Regions from separate parts of the Oceanobacillus sp. FSL K6-2867 genome, predicted to be linked through region 2. Evidence: riboswitches for the same ligand, from Rfam matches in the RefSeq annotation. Region 2 holds a riboswitch; each other region holds the start of a gene.

Region 1 (3,135 bases), 1.8 Mb from region 2:
CTTGTTAAAGTTGCCATAAAAGGACTAACAAAGCGGGCAAAATTTAATTCACCATAAATTTTTTCACACACTCCAGCTGCTGTCAAAAACTCAGCTTTAACAATGCTTTCTACCTCGTTTAACCGACGCTCGTGCCTTTGCATTAAAGTTTTTACACGTTCACCCAAGCGATAGATATTCTCACCATGCCCCGGTAAGACTAACTCTGTCGGATAATGCTGCATCCGCTCAACTGATGCAAAATAATCGTTTAATGGATCGAATTCCTCGCCTGTCCACAAACCGATTACAGGAGAAATGTTATTTAAAATATGGTCACCAATTAGCATTAGCTTCCTGTCTTTTTGATAAAAGCAATAATGATCTGGAGCATGACCTGGTGTCCAAACAGCCTCAAACAACTGATTCCCTAACAGCATGGTATCTGTTTCTTCAAAGAATCCATCTGGTTCAAATTCATAGATAAAGGAATCATTCCCAATTTTGCCAGGCAAATCCGGGCCCCCATGCATATGAAGCAAATCAGCCAGATTTTCTTTAATTCTAGCTTTATCACGATGTTTCAACATTTCCTTATATCCAAGTTTCGATATAAAAACGGGAACACCCTTTTGATCCTGAAACCATCTCGCAAGACCAATATGATCCTGATGTGTATGTGTTAAAACAACCTTTTCCACTTCGACACCAGTATCGAATAGCGATTCCCAAGTCGCAATTGCTTCTTCTGCATAAATCCCTGTATCAATAACGGTATAGCCATTCTCCCCTTTTACAAGATAGCTATTTACCTCTTGCATTCCTCCAGGAAAACGAACGACTAGCTTTTCTATACCCTCACAAACATCTACTAACAAATTATCATCCCCATTATACAAAGCTCTTTCTATACTATTAATTTTAGCGTTCATCAGTTAGATTGCAAGAATCTCTAACTTTTGCAGTGGATTTTCACGCTACATGTAATTTTCTTAACTTTAATGGTTGACATTCAGAATCGTATGGAGTATTCTAATTATTAATTTCATACAAAAACTTTCTTATCCAGAGAGGTGGAGGGACTGGCCCTATGATACCTCGGCAACAGACTTTTTAAGTACTGTGCCAATTCCAGAAGCAATGATTGCTTGAAGATAAGAAGAGATATTAGACGATACGGTACCTAAACCTCTTCTTATTTTTAAGAAGAGGTTTTTTCATTTCTCTTAAGATGTTAAAAAAACTATTGGGGGGATTCAATTGTCAACGGTTCAAGCAGGAACAGAATTGCAACAGGCAATTGCATTACTGAAAGAAAAGAAATGGGTAGATCTCACGCATGCGTTTGGTCCAGATTCACCACATTTTTCAGCATTTGATGATGCGGAATTCAAGACGCTTTTCACACATGATGATGGCTTTTTCGCACAACGATTTAACTTTCCTGGACAATACGGCACACACATTGATGCACCGATTCATTTTGTACAGGATCAACGTTACCTTGAAGAGCTTGAATTAAAGGAGCTTGTTTTACCACTTGTAGTAATCGATAAGTCAAAGGAAGCTTTAGAAAATAATGACTTCACCTTATCTAAAGAAGATATTCTAGCATTTGAAGCAACCAATGGAGAGATTGAAGCAGATACATTCGTAGCATTACGAACCGACTGGAGTAAACGTTGGTCAGATAAGACTGCTTTTGAAAATAAGGACGAAGCAGGCAATAGTCACTTGCCTGGATGGGGAATCGACGCACTGCGATTTTTATTTGAAGAAAGAAACATAAATGCTGTCGGTCATGAAACATTTGATACAGATTCCTCCATCGATGTCCGAAAAAATGGCTCACTCATTGGCGAGTATTATGTGCTGGAACAAGATACATATCAGATAGAGCTACTAACCAATTTAGATAAAGTACCAACAAAAGGAGCTTATATCTTTAATATCGTTGCCAAACCAGAAAAAGCAACTGGATTTCCAGTAAGATCTTTTGCAATATTACCTTAATAAAAATATGGAGGGATTTTCATGACGAAAACATTAATTAAAGCACCATTTAAAGCAGACCACGTAGGAAGCCTATTACGACCTGAAAGGATACATAAAGCGAGAAAGGATTTTAAAGAAGAAGCTATTTCCACAAGTGAGCTTCGTGCGATTGAGACAGAGGAAATTAAGCGAATAGTTGATAAACAAATTGAAGTTGGCCTTCAGGCTGTAACCGATGGGGAGTTTCGCAGAAGATTTTGGCATACAGATTTCTTAGAGCACTTTATTGGAATTGAAGGCTATGTACCAGACCATGGATTTAAATTTGTAGACGTAGAAACGGAAAAATACGACGTGCGCAATGTTGGAAAAATAGCATTTGACCCAGAACATCCATTCATTAAAGACTTTATTGAATTTAAAGAAATTGTTGGTGACAGAGCTGTCGCAAAACAAACAATTCCAAGTCCAAATCAGTTGTTCAATGCTGGAATTCGGAATACAGATGTCTATCCAGACATCGAGGTATATGCAAATGATATTATCGTCGCTTACCGTGATGCGATAAAAGCATTTTACGATGCAGGCTGCCGCTACCTGCAATTAGATGATGTTTATATTGCAGGATTGAGCTCTGATACGATTCCATTTAATGATAGTAAATTAACAAGAGAATATTTAATCGATTTAGCGCTCCGAGTTGCGAATGGTGTACTAGAAGATAAACCAGAAGATTTAGTTGTAACGACTCATTTATGTCGCGGAAACTATCAATCTACCTGGGCGTTTGAAGGAAGCTACGCAAAAATTGCACCAACATTATTCGCAAAAGAAAAAGTAGATGGATTTTTCTTGGAATATGATGATGACCGTTCTGGAACCTTTGAGCCATTGAAGTATATCCCAGAGGGCGGTGCACAAGTAGTCATTGGCGCTGTAACATCTAAATTTGGTGAACTTGAAGATAAAGAGGCATTGAAAGCACGCATTCAAGAAGCTGGTAACTATGTACCGTTGGAGCAATTAGCTTTAAGTCCGCAGTGTGGATTCGCATCAACCCACCATGGTAACAAGCTAACAGAAGAAGAACAATGGAAAAAACTGAAATTTATCGTAGACATTTCAAAAGAAATTTGGGGATAATTTTTCTTTCACATCTAA
Region 2 (3,135 bases):
ATGGGTGCTCATGTGTAACAGAGGCAGTTATTCCAAAACCAAGATGCTTTGTAACTGCTGCCATATAAGGAACGATTAAAAATGGATCATTAACTGGAGATTGGACCCCATTTTTTACTGCAGCATCACGGGAATTGCCATATACATCATACGTTCCTAGGACGTCTGCGATAAATACCGCGTCGAATCGTCCTTTTTCTAATGTTTTTGCAAGATTAGTCCAATACTCACTATCCTTGTAACGATGGGATTGATCATCAGGGTGTGCCCATAATCCTGGTGATTGATGTCCAGGAGTATTCATATCAAAGGCGTTTAAAAAAATACGTTTAGCAGTCATATTAGTTCTCCTTTTATAATTTTTTAACAACCCTAGTACGTGACAGCTTCTCTTGCAGCTGAATTATTTATAAGCTGGATAAAGTAATAAAGCTGCTTCTTTGTTCGTTGCAAAATATCATCATCAATTATTGGAAGAGATTTCTGCTTATCAATTTGTCTGTCCAGCAGGTAAAGACCTTTTAAATTATGCGCTTTTAGTGTAGCGAGAACTGGCTTTAAGGTATATTCTACAGCGAGTAAATGGGAAGGACTTCCGCCTGTCATAAGCGGAAGTACTGGCTTATGCTTCAGAATGTCCTGCGGCAGTATGTCAATTAACGCTTTCAGCACACCGGAATACGCACCTTTATACACTGGAGATCCAACGATAAGTCCTTTGGCATTCTGGATTTTGGCTGCAATTTCTTTAACAGATGAACTATTGAAATTCCCTTGAAATAAATCTTCATATGGTACGTCTTTTACGGAAATGTGGGTTACTGAAAATTGCTCGCTTTCTAATAAAGCACCTAAATATTTGAGCACCTGTTCAGACCTCGAAAATTCAGATGGACTACCAGACAGGACAATAATTTCACTCATGTAAACATTCTCCTTTTGCTTTTTATTTGAACTATGCGAAACACCTGTAATATCGTACTTAAAAGAAACTGCGGATTATCTTCTCGATCGTTTTCTTCAAGTATGTGCAATAATTGCTGTCAAGGATTGCACATTAGTTTGCAGTTAATATTTAATTAGTACATACCAAATTTTTAATACGGCCAAAAAACCCCCTTTTCTTCTAAAAAGAGAAAAGAGGGTATACTACATCATTTATCAGCTCTTATCTCTCAAGAAAAAATCTCGCTGGAATTAGCACCTTTCTAATAATAATTAGGGGTTGCTGAAGCATCATAGGGCCAGTTCCCTCAGCTTCTCTTGATAAGAATTTTTAATTGTTGGATATATTCTAATATATCAAATCATATAAGTCAACTAAGAATTATAAGAATTAATTGATTGACATTTCGTAAGTTTTATATTATTATTCAACCAACAACTTTATTATTTGATTTATCTTATCACGAGAGGTGGAGGGACATGGCCCAAGGAAGCCTCGGCAACAGGTTCTTATAAGAATACTGTGCTAATTCCATCAAGCAGACTGCTTGAAAGATAAGAAAGAGCATACATAGATAACATGTAAAACCTCTATTCTTATCTTAGAATAGAGGTTTTTTTGCTGAACAGAGATAAGGGGGAGATGGAAAAATGAAATATGGATTTTGGTTACCGATTTTTGGCGGATGGCTAAGAAATGTAGAAGATGAAAACATGCCACCGACATATGGTTATGCCAAGGAAGTCATTCAGCATGCTGAAAAGTTAGGCTATGATACAACATTAATTGCTGAACTATATTTGAATGATATTAAAGGGATTGAAGCTGATTCAATTGAAGCATGGACGACAGCGGCCGCACTAGCAGCAGTTACCGATAAAATTGAAATTATGACCGCGGTCCGTCCAGTATTTCATAACCCGGCAGTAACGGCAAAAATGGCTGCAAACATTGACCGTATCAGCAATGGCCGTTTCACTTTAAATGTTGTCTCTGGCTGGTGGGAGGAAGAGGCAAAGCAATATGGCGGAGAATTTACAGAACATAATGATCGCTATAATCGTACAAGTGAGTTTTTAGAGGTTTTAAAAGGACTATGGACAACAGAAGACACATTTTCTTATGATGGAAAGTTTTATAACATTGCAAATACGAATTTATCACCAAAGCCAATTCAGCGGCCGAATCCTATTTTATATGCTGGTGGTGAGAGTGAAAAAGGAAAGCAGGTTATTACTTCCTATTGTGATGCATATGTGATGCATGGCGGTACAGTGGAAGAAGTTAAGACTAAAATTGAAGATATGAAGGAACGCAGAAAGAAGGCTGAAAAAGAAGCATTGCAATCATTTAGTATGGCTGCCTATGTCATTTGCAGAGATACGGAGGAAGAGGCACAGGAAGAATTAAAACGCATTACGACAGTTAAAGATGCAGCTGGTTATGCAGGAATGAAGGATTTTACTGCGAAGTCAGAGCTTGAACAACAGCTGAAATTGCAAGATTATTCAGTGTCAAACCGAGGCTTGCGACCAAACCTTGTTGGAACACCGGAACAAATTGCCAAGCGAATTTTAGCTTATGAAGAGGCTGGAGTAGATCAACTATTATTACAATGCTCGCCACAGCTTGAAGAGCTGGAGCGCTTTGCAAATCAAGTGATGCCAAAGGTTGAGGAAATACGAAAATCATTAACGAGTATTTAAGTTAGGGGAGAATAAAAATGAGTAAAATATATGTCATCCATGAAAATAATGAGTGGACTGAACATCTGCTGAAACGATTAGAAGAGCTTAATTTGCCTTTTGAAGATTGGTTGCTTGATAGCGGTAAGATTGATTTGAGCACAGCACCTCCAGAAGGGATTTTTTACAATCGAATGAGTGCTTCGTCACACACACGTGGAAATCGGTTTGCACCAGAATTAACGAATGCTGTTCTTGCATGGTTAGAGCATCATGGAAGAACAGTAATCAATGGAAGCCGTGCATTGCAGCTTGAAGTAAGCAAGGTTTTGCAATACCTTGAGCTTGAAAAGTATGGAGTTAAGACACCGAAAACAATTGCTGCTGTTGGAAGAGAGAATATTTTACAAGCAGCACAGGCATTTGAAGGGAAGAAATTTATAACGAAGCATAATCGTGCTGGAAAAGGACTGGGTGTTCAATTATTTAATTCTATAAGCGCAC
Region 3 (3,135 bases), 980 kb from region 2:
AGCTTGTAAACGACCTCAAGAAATTCATCAGCACGGTCATAGCGTATATTTTTAGGTAATCTACCCGACAAACCAAGATTAATTGCCTCACTCTCTAAATACGAAGTTACTACATTCCAAGCAATTCTGCCTTCCGTCAAATGGTCCAGTGTTGAAAGCTGACGTGCCAGTGCATATGGCTGTGCATAGGTTGCTGAAATTGTCGGGGCAAATCCGATGTGCTTCGTTGCTGCAGCCATAGCTGATATTGGCATCAAGGGGTCATGTGCCGGCAATTGCACAGCATGTTTAATCGCAGCATCATGATTGTTTCCATAAACAGAATACGTACCAAGAACATCAGCAATAAAAACGGCATCAAATTTTCCCCGCTCCAGCACTTGTGCTGTTTCTGTCCAATAATGAATTCGATTATGAAATACTCCCTTATCTCTCTCATGTTTCCACAACCCCATGGAATGCGGGGATGGCGAGTTTTGTACAAATCCGTTCAAATGAATCTGCTTTTTCAAACGAAACACTCCTCTTATGGTATCAATTTCTATTCATCGTAAGCATTTAATGCGTTTACACTATGAGCGATTGCTGATCCAGCTTTAAGCGCTACTGCAACAAAAATTGCTTCCGAAATCTCATTTAAATTTGCTCCTGTTTTTTTCGCATTTTTTGTGTGCAAATCAATACAATATGCACAACCTGTTGTATGGGCACAAGCTACTGCAATTAACTCTTTTTCTTTCTCACTCAGATTTTCTGCTTTTATAGCCTGATGATCAAAATCCAGAAATGCCTTAAATGTTTCTTTATTTAACTTGGAAAATTCCTTTATACGATTAAAATAGGATGCTTTATACAGCTCCTCATCCCCGTTTTCATCATAAGCATTTAGTGCATTTACTCCATGCGCTGCTGAAGATCCCGCCTTTAATGCTGTTGCGACAAAAATTGCCTCTGCTACCTCTGCTTTGCTTGCTTTCTGTTTTTTCACATTTTTGACATGTAAATCAATACAATACGGACACCCGGTAATATGCGCCACAGCAACTGCAATTAATTCTTTTACCTTTACCGATAATTCCCCTTCAGCCAATGCTTGATTATTAAAAGCAAAAAATGACTCAAAAGCATTGGGTGCATGTTTCTTTAATTCGTGAATCCTTCCAAAGTAATCCTTTCTGTACAAGCTATCTGTTTTTGTTATACTCATTTTCTTCGCTCCCTTTTTCAATTTAAATTTACCTATTCATCGAAATATAATTTTTCCTATCATATTACTTGCCTTTAAAGTAAATTAAAAACCTCTTCCGATGAGGAAGAGGTTTTATATCTCTAATCTCATCTTTCAAGCATATGCTTGCTGGAATTAGCACCTTGTTACATTTTGGTAACGGTTGCTGCAGGATCATAGGACCAGTTCCTCCCCTGACTCTTGATAAGAAAAATCATATTCAATTTGTAGGAATTGTTCACATCATACACCGGGCAATAGAACTTGTCAACTATATTTTTTGAATTTACTACAAAAGTTAGATATATGATGTCGATTAACGTTCCTTTGTCCTATTTACCCGCTTTTTACTGAAACGAGTTGATTCCAAAATGCTATGCAGAAAGCTTATTCTTATCTAAATCCTATGCAGCCCCAATAATCCAATACTCTTGTACTACTGCATCATCCTTTGCCTTGAATATATCAACACCATTAAAGATCCCTATTCAATTCAAAACAGCCACGATCTGTTGTGTTTCTGTTTTTCACAGTTCCCGCATACATACCAGCAAGAATAGTACCCACACAGTGCGCTCCTTCTTTATCTTGACAATGCAGTTTGTTACTTCTAGCGATAAGTTATTGTGTCTGTAAAAACCGCCAGCTGTATGTAATTCTGATAGGATGCATCAGGGTTTTAATCGTTTCTCTAATATCAAATAAAATCGTTTTCATAATTAATTATCTGGGACAGACACGAATCTCCTTACTGCTTCATAAAGATGTTATATAGGCAAAAGCCCATTCTTGAAGCAGATTGTTCTTTAGGAGGTGACCTGAGTTTGTCCGGGATTCTATCTGTGCTTGCTCTTCTAATTAAGGAAGCCCTCTTTTTCGTTTCTTATGTAAAAAATCATGCATTCCCGCAACCATTACCCCCTGATGAAGAAGCGAAATACATTGAGGAAATGCAAAATGGAAACGAAACAGCTAGAAACAAACTGATTGAACATAATTTAAGACTTGTTGCTCACATTGTAAAAAAGTTTGAAAATACTGGTGAGGATATGGAAGATTTGATTTCCATTGGAACAATCGGTCTTATAAAAGGGGTTGAAAGCTTCTCTACAAATAAGGGAACGAAATTGGCAACATATGCTGCTCGTTGTATAGAAAACGAAATATTGATGCATCTGCGTGCATTGAAAAAGGTGAAAAAAGATGTTTCATTACACGATCCAATTGGCCAGGACAAAGAAGGCAATGAAATCAGCTTAATTGATATACTCGAAGCAGAGAATGATAATGTAATTGAATACATCCAATTGAATATGGAAATCGCCAAAATGCAAAAATATTTTTCTGTACTCGATAAACGAGAACGGGAAGTGATTATTTATCGCTATGGATTAAATGACTATAATGAAATGACACAGCGAGAAATTGCAAAAAAATTGAATATATCGCGCAGCTATGTATCACGAATTGAGAAAAGAGCCCTTATGAAGGTGTTTCATGAGTACTATCGAAAGGAGCGAAATAATTAGGTTAATTTACAAGTTATCAAAAAGCCCAGAAACATGAATTTATCATTGTCTCTGGGCTTTTGCTTTTCTTATAATTGTTTTTTTATATGCTTTTGACTACAGCAATAATTAGTTGTGCTGCATTTTTAGCGGCCGTTTCAAGAAATTGATCAAACGAGATGGATGATTTTTTTCCTGCAATATCAGATAGTGCGCGAATAATAACAAATGGCTTGTTGTACTGATGACAAACCTGAGCAACAGCTGCTGCTTCCATCTCTGAGGCCAGCATTGTCGGGAATTTACCATGAACAAACGCAACACGTTCGGGATCTTCCATAAACGAATCTCCAGTCGCAATAATTCCTTGCTCACAATTTATATCCATATTTTTTACTG
Region 4 (3,135 bases), 820 kb from region 2:
GTCTTAATCATACGTGGATTTTGGTAAACCTGTGGATTGGTATGCGACAAAATATAATCGAGCAATAATGCTCCAAGCTGGTTTCCTGTTAACACTTGGTATTCACCAGCTTTATTTTTAACTGCTACTCCTAAGCGATCAGCATCCGGGTCCGTTCCGAGCAAAATATCAGCATCCGTTTGTTTACCAAGCTTTATTGCCATCGTAAATGCTTGATGCTCTTCCGGATTTGGTGATGCTACCGTAGAAAACATCGGATCAGGTTCAGCTTGCTCTTTTACAACCGCTACATTCGGAAAATTAAGCTGTTCAAGTCCTTTCGTTACTAAGTTATAAGCCGTTCCATGCAAAGGTGTAAAGACAATCTGAAGATCCTTTTCCTGCTGATGCACAGTCTCGTCCATTTTTGTCATATGGTACAAACGCTCAAGGTACGCATTATCGATTTCATAACTAAGCCAATTAAGCAGGCCTTTTTCTTCTAATTCTTCTTTTTCCATAAACGGCACTGTCAGCTCATCTTCCGTCTTTTGGATCGACTCTATGATTAGACTTGCCTCTTCTGGAACAATTTGAGCACCTGTTTCATTGTACACTTTAAATCCATTGTATTCCGGCGGATTATGACTTGCAGTAATCATGATTCCTGCAACAGTTCGCAGATAGCGGACAGCAAAGGAAAGAAGCGGTGTTGGACGCAATGATTCAAAGATATGTGTTTTTATTCCATAGGAACCTAGCACTTTTGCCGATTCAACAGCAAATTCCTTTGACATATTTCTGGAATCATAGGCAATAACAACACCTCTGTCACGTACGTTAACCTGATTTGCTAATAAATAGTTTGCAAGCCCGTTAACAGCTTTCCTTACTGTGTAAATGTTCATCCGATTAACACCAGCGCCAAGAACACCTCGCATCCCACCAGTGCCGAATGTTAATTCTTTATAAAATGCATCTTCCAGCGCATGCTTATTATCTTTAATCTTATGTAATTCTGTTTTTAAATCTTTGTCGAGATCTTCAAATGAATCCCATTTTTGATAGACTGCTTCCCAATTGTTCACAACATTACCCCCTGCCATTATATATGTCAAAATTTTAGCATACTTTTATGCTTTATACTATAACTCTTTATCATAATATCTGGAAGTCATTCATAAAGATTGCCTGCAAAATACCCCTCCAAAAATTACGGGATGAGTACAGATCTTCTTTTTTAAGCAGTACCATTCTACATCTTAATTGTACCTTGTTCCTTTATGAAAGGAATGCTTTTGCTATAATAGATATAACTAATCAATTGGGGGTATAATCAATGACAAAGCAGCAACTGCTAGCAAAGCTGGATGAATTGAAATCCGATTATGTTCGTATTCAAAGTGATATGGACAAGCTGGAATACGTTAAGGGCAGAGTCTCCTCTGCAGAAGAGCAGTTAATTCGGTTGGAGGGTGAGATTGCGGAAGTGAATCGCCAGCTGGAAGAAATAGATGAATAATCAAGGACTAAAGCATAATCGCCTGGTTTATGCTGGAATAAAGCTTAACTTTTTATAAAAATATTTACTGTTTTAAAATTTGTCTTGACTTTTTTAAAAATTTGACTTATTGTATGTGATAATAAAAATAATACCGAATATTCTTATCAAGAGAGGTAGAGGGACTGGCCCTGTGAAACCTCAGCAACAGACTTTTAGTACTGTGCTAATTCCAGAAGCGTGAAGCTTGAAGATAAGAAGAGTACTTAGCACACAGCCAAACCCTCTTCTTATTTTAGGAAGGGGGTTTTTATTTTCACTATTTAACTTGCCCAGGCATAACAACCAATAAAAATCAGAAGGAGGAAAAATGATGAAGCGAAGTTTAGAGGAACGTTTAAAAGAAGGAACTGTAATTGCAGGAGAAGGTTATTTATTTGAATTGGAACGAAGGGGATATTTGCAGGCAGGATCCTTTGTTCCTGAGGTGGCTCTGGATAATCCTGAGGCATTGAAACAGGCATATAGGGATTATATGAATGCTGGTTCTGACGTTGTATTAGCTTTTACATACAATGCCCACCGGGAAAAAATGCGGATTATCGGTAAAGAAGATTTATTAGAGCCTTTAAACAGAAATGCCATTCGTTTAGCAAAAGAGGTTGCAAAAGAGCATCCAAAAGAAGAAGCGCTGGTAGCTGGAAATATATCGAATACTAATATTTTCAATCCAGATTTACCTGAATCAAAGGATAAAGTTAGAAGTATATTTGAAGAGATGGTGAAATGGTGTAAAGAAGAAGGTGTCGACTTCATAAATGGTGAAACATTTTATTATCATGAAGAGGCGTTAATAGCACTAGAGGAAATCACCAAACAAGGTCTGCCAGCAGTTATTACATTAGGATTAATGGGTGAGAATATATTAAGAGATGGTTTCACCGTGGAAGAATCCTGTAAAATACTTTCTGAAAAAGGCGCATTAGTGGTTGGAATGAATTGTTTCCGAGGTCCCGAAACGATGCAGCCATACCTTGCTGACATTCGAAAAAATGTAGATGGATATGTAGCAGGATTACCAATTCCATATCGTACTACAGAAGAAAATCCAACATTCTTTAACTTGCCCGATGGAGGATGCAGTTGTCACTTACCTACAGAAACAACTTTTCCTACTGCCCTGGATCCGCTGTACCACAACCGTTACGAGCTAGCTGAGTGGGCGAAAGAGGCAAAAGATATAGGCATTAATTATATTGGACTTTGCTGTGGTGCCTCACCAGCGATGCTGCGGGCAGTGGCAGAAGCTGTAGGCATTGAAACAGTTAATTCGAAATACTCTCCTGATATGGAGAAGCACTTCTTGTTTGGGAAAGACAAAACACTTCAAGAGCACAATTTAAATTATCGACTGAAAGCCTGATAGATTAATAATATGTGGAAGCCTAATTTCTCAATTAACACGAAGGAATTAGGCTTTTTTCATCGTTTCCTGTGCCATAAATTGATTCAGATACGTTATCCCTAAAGCTATAATTGAGCTTTCTTTCATTCCATACTATACTCCTGAAAATAGAAATAGCGGGCAAGGTCATTCATCAATGGTCTTGCCCGCTAATCTTAGTATGTTTTCCTACTCGTTTAATGAACGATTG

What was found. A riboswitch is a leader RNA that binds a small molecule or an ion and turns the genes downstream of it on or off. The one in region 2 is predicted to bind S-adenosylmethionine.
Region 1: another riboswitch for S-adenosylmethionine. It lies ahead of NSQ77_RS04000 (cyclase family protein); the one in region 2 lies ahead of NSQ77_RS16795 (LLM class flavin-dependent oxidoreductase).
Region 3: another riboswitch for S-adenosylmethionine. It lies ahead of NSQ77_RS00305 (carboxymuconolactone decarboxylase family protein); the one in region 2 lies ahead of NSQ77_RS16795 (LLM class flavin-dependent oxidoreductase).
Region 4: another riboswitch for S-adenosylmethionine. It lies ahead of NSQ77_RS13015 (homocysteine S-methyltransferase family protein); the one in region 2 lies ahead of NSQ77_RS16795 (LLM class flavin-dependent oxidoreductase).

What each region holds. Positions count from the first base shown of each region.
Region 1 is NZ_CP150144.1:852,438-855,572, forward strand. It holds gene NSQ77_RS03995 (MBL fold metallo-hydrolase) at 1-857, opposite strand, end outside; SAM riboswitch class I at 1,038-1,140, shown strand; gene NSQ77_RS04000 (cyclase family protein) at 1,240-1,992, shown strand; gene NSQ77_RS04005 (5-methyltetrahydropteroyltriglutamate--homocysteine S-methyltransferase) at 2,014-3,117, shown strand.
Region 2 is NZ_CP150144.1:3,480,688-3,483,822, forward strand. It holds gene NSQ77_RS16785 (LLM class flavin-dependent oxidoreductase) at 1-340, opposite strand, end outside; gene ssuE (NADPH-dependent FMN reductase) at 373-924, opposite strand; SAM riboswitch class I at 1,166-1,273, opposite strand; SAM riboswitch class I at 1,401-1,507, shown strand; gene NSQ77_RS16795 (LLM class flavin-dependent oxidoreductase) at 1,597-2,652, shown strand; gene NSQ77_RS16800 (alpha-L-glutamate ligase) at 2,670-3,135, shown strand, end outside.
Region 3 is NZ_CP150144.1:60,822-63,956, forward strand. It holds gene NSQ77_RS00300 (LLM class flavin-dependent oxidoreductase) at 1-512, opposite strand, end outside; gene NSQ77_RS00305 (carboxymuconolactone decarboxylase family protein) at 542-1,207, opposite strand; SAM riboswitch class I at 1,333-1,439, opposite strand; gene sigK (RNA polymerase sporulation sigma factor SigK) at 2,053-2,757, shown strand; gene mtnN (5'-methylthioadenosine/S-adenosylhomocysteine nucleosidase) at 2,840-3,135, opposite strand, start outside.
Region 4 is NZ_CP150144.1:2,659,775-2,662,909, reverse strand. It holds gene NSQ77_RS13025 (phospho-sugar mutase) at 1-1,067, opposite strand, end outside; gene NSQ77_RS13020 (SE1832 family protein) at 1,319-1,501, shown strand; SAM riboswitch class I at 1,642-1,740, shown strand; gene NSQ77_RS13015 (homocysteine S-methyltransferase family protein) at 1,854-2,903, shown strand; gene NSQ77_RS13010 (sodium:proton antiporter) at 3,114-3,135, opposite strand, start outside.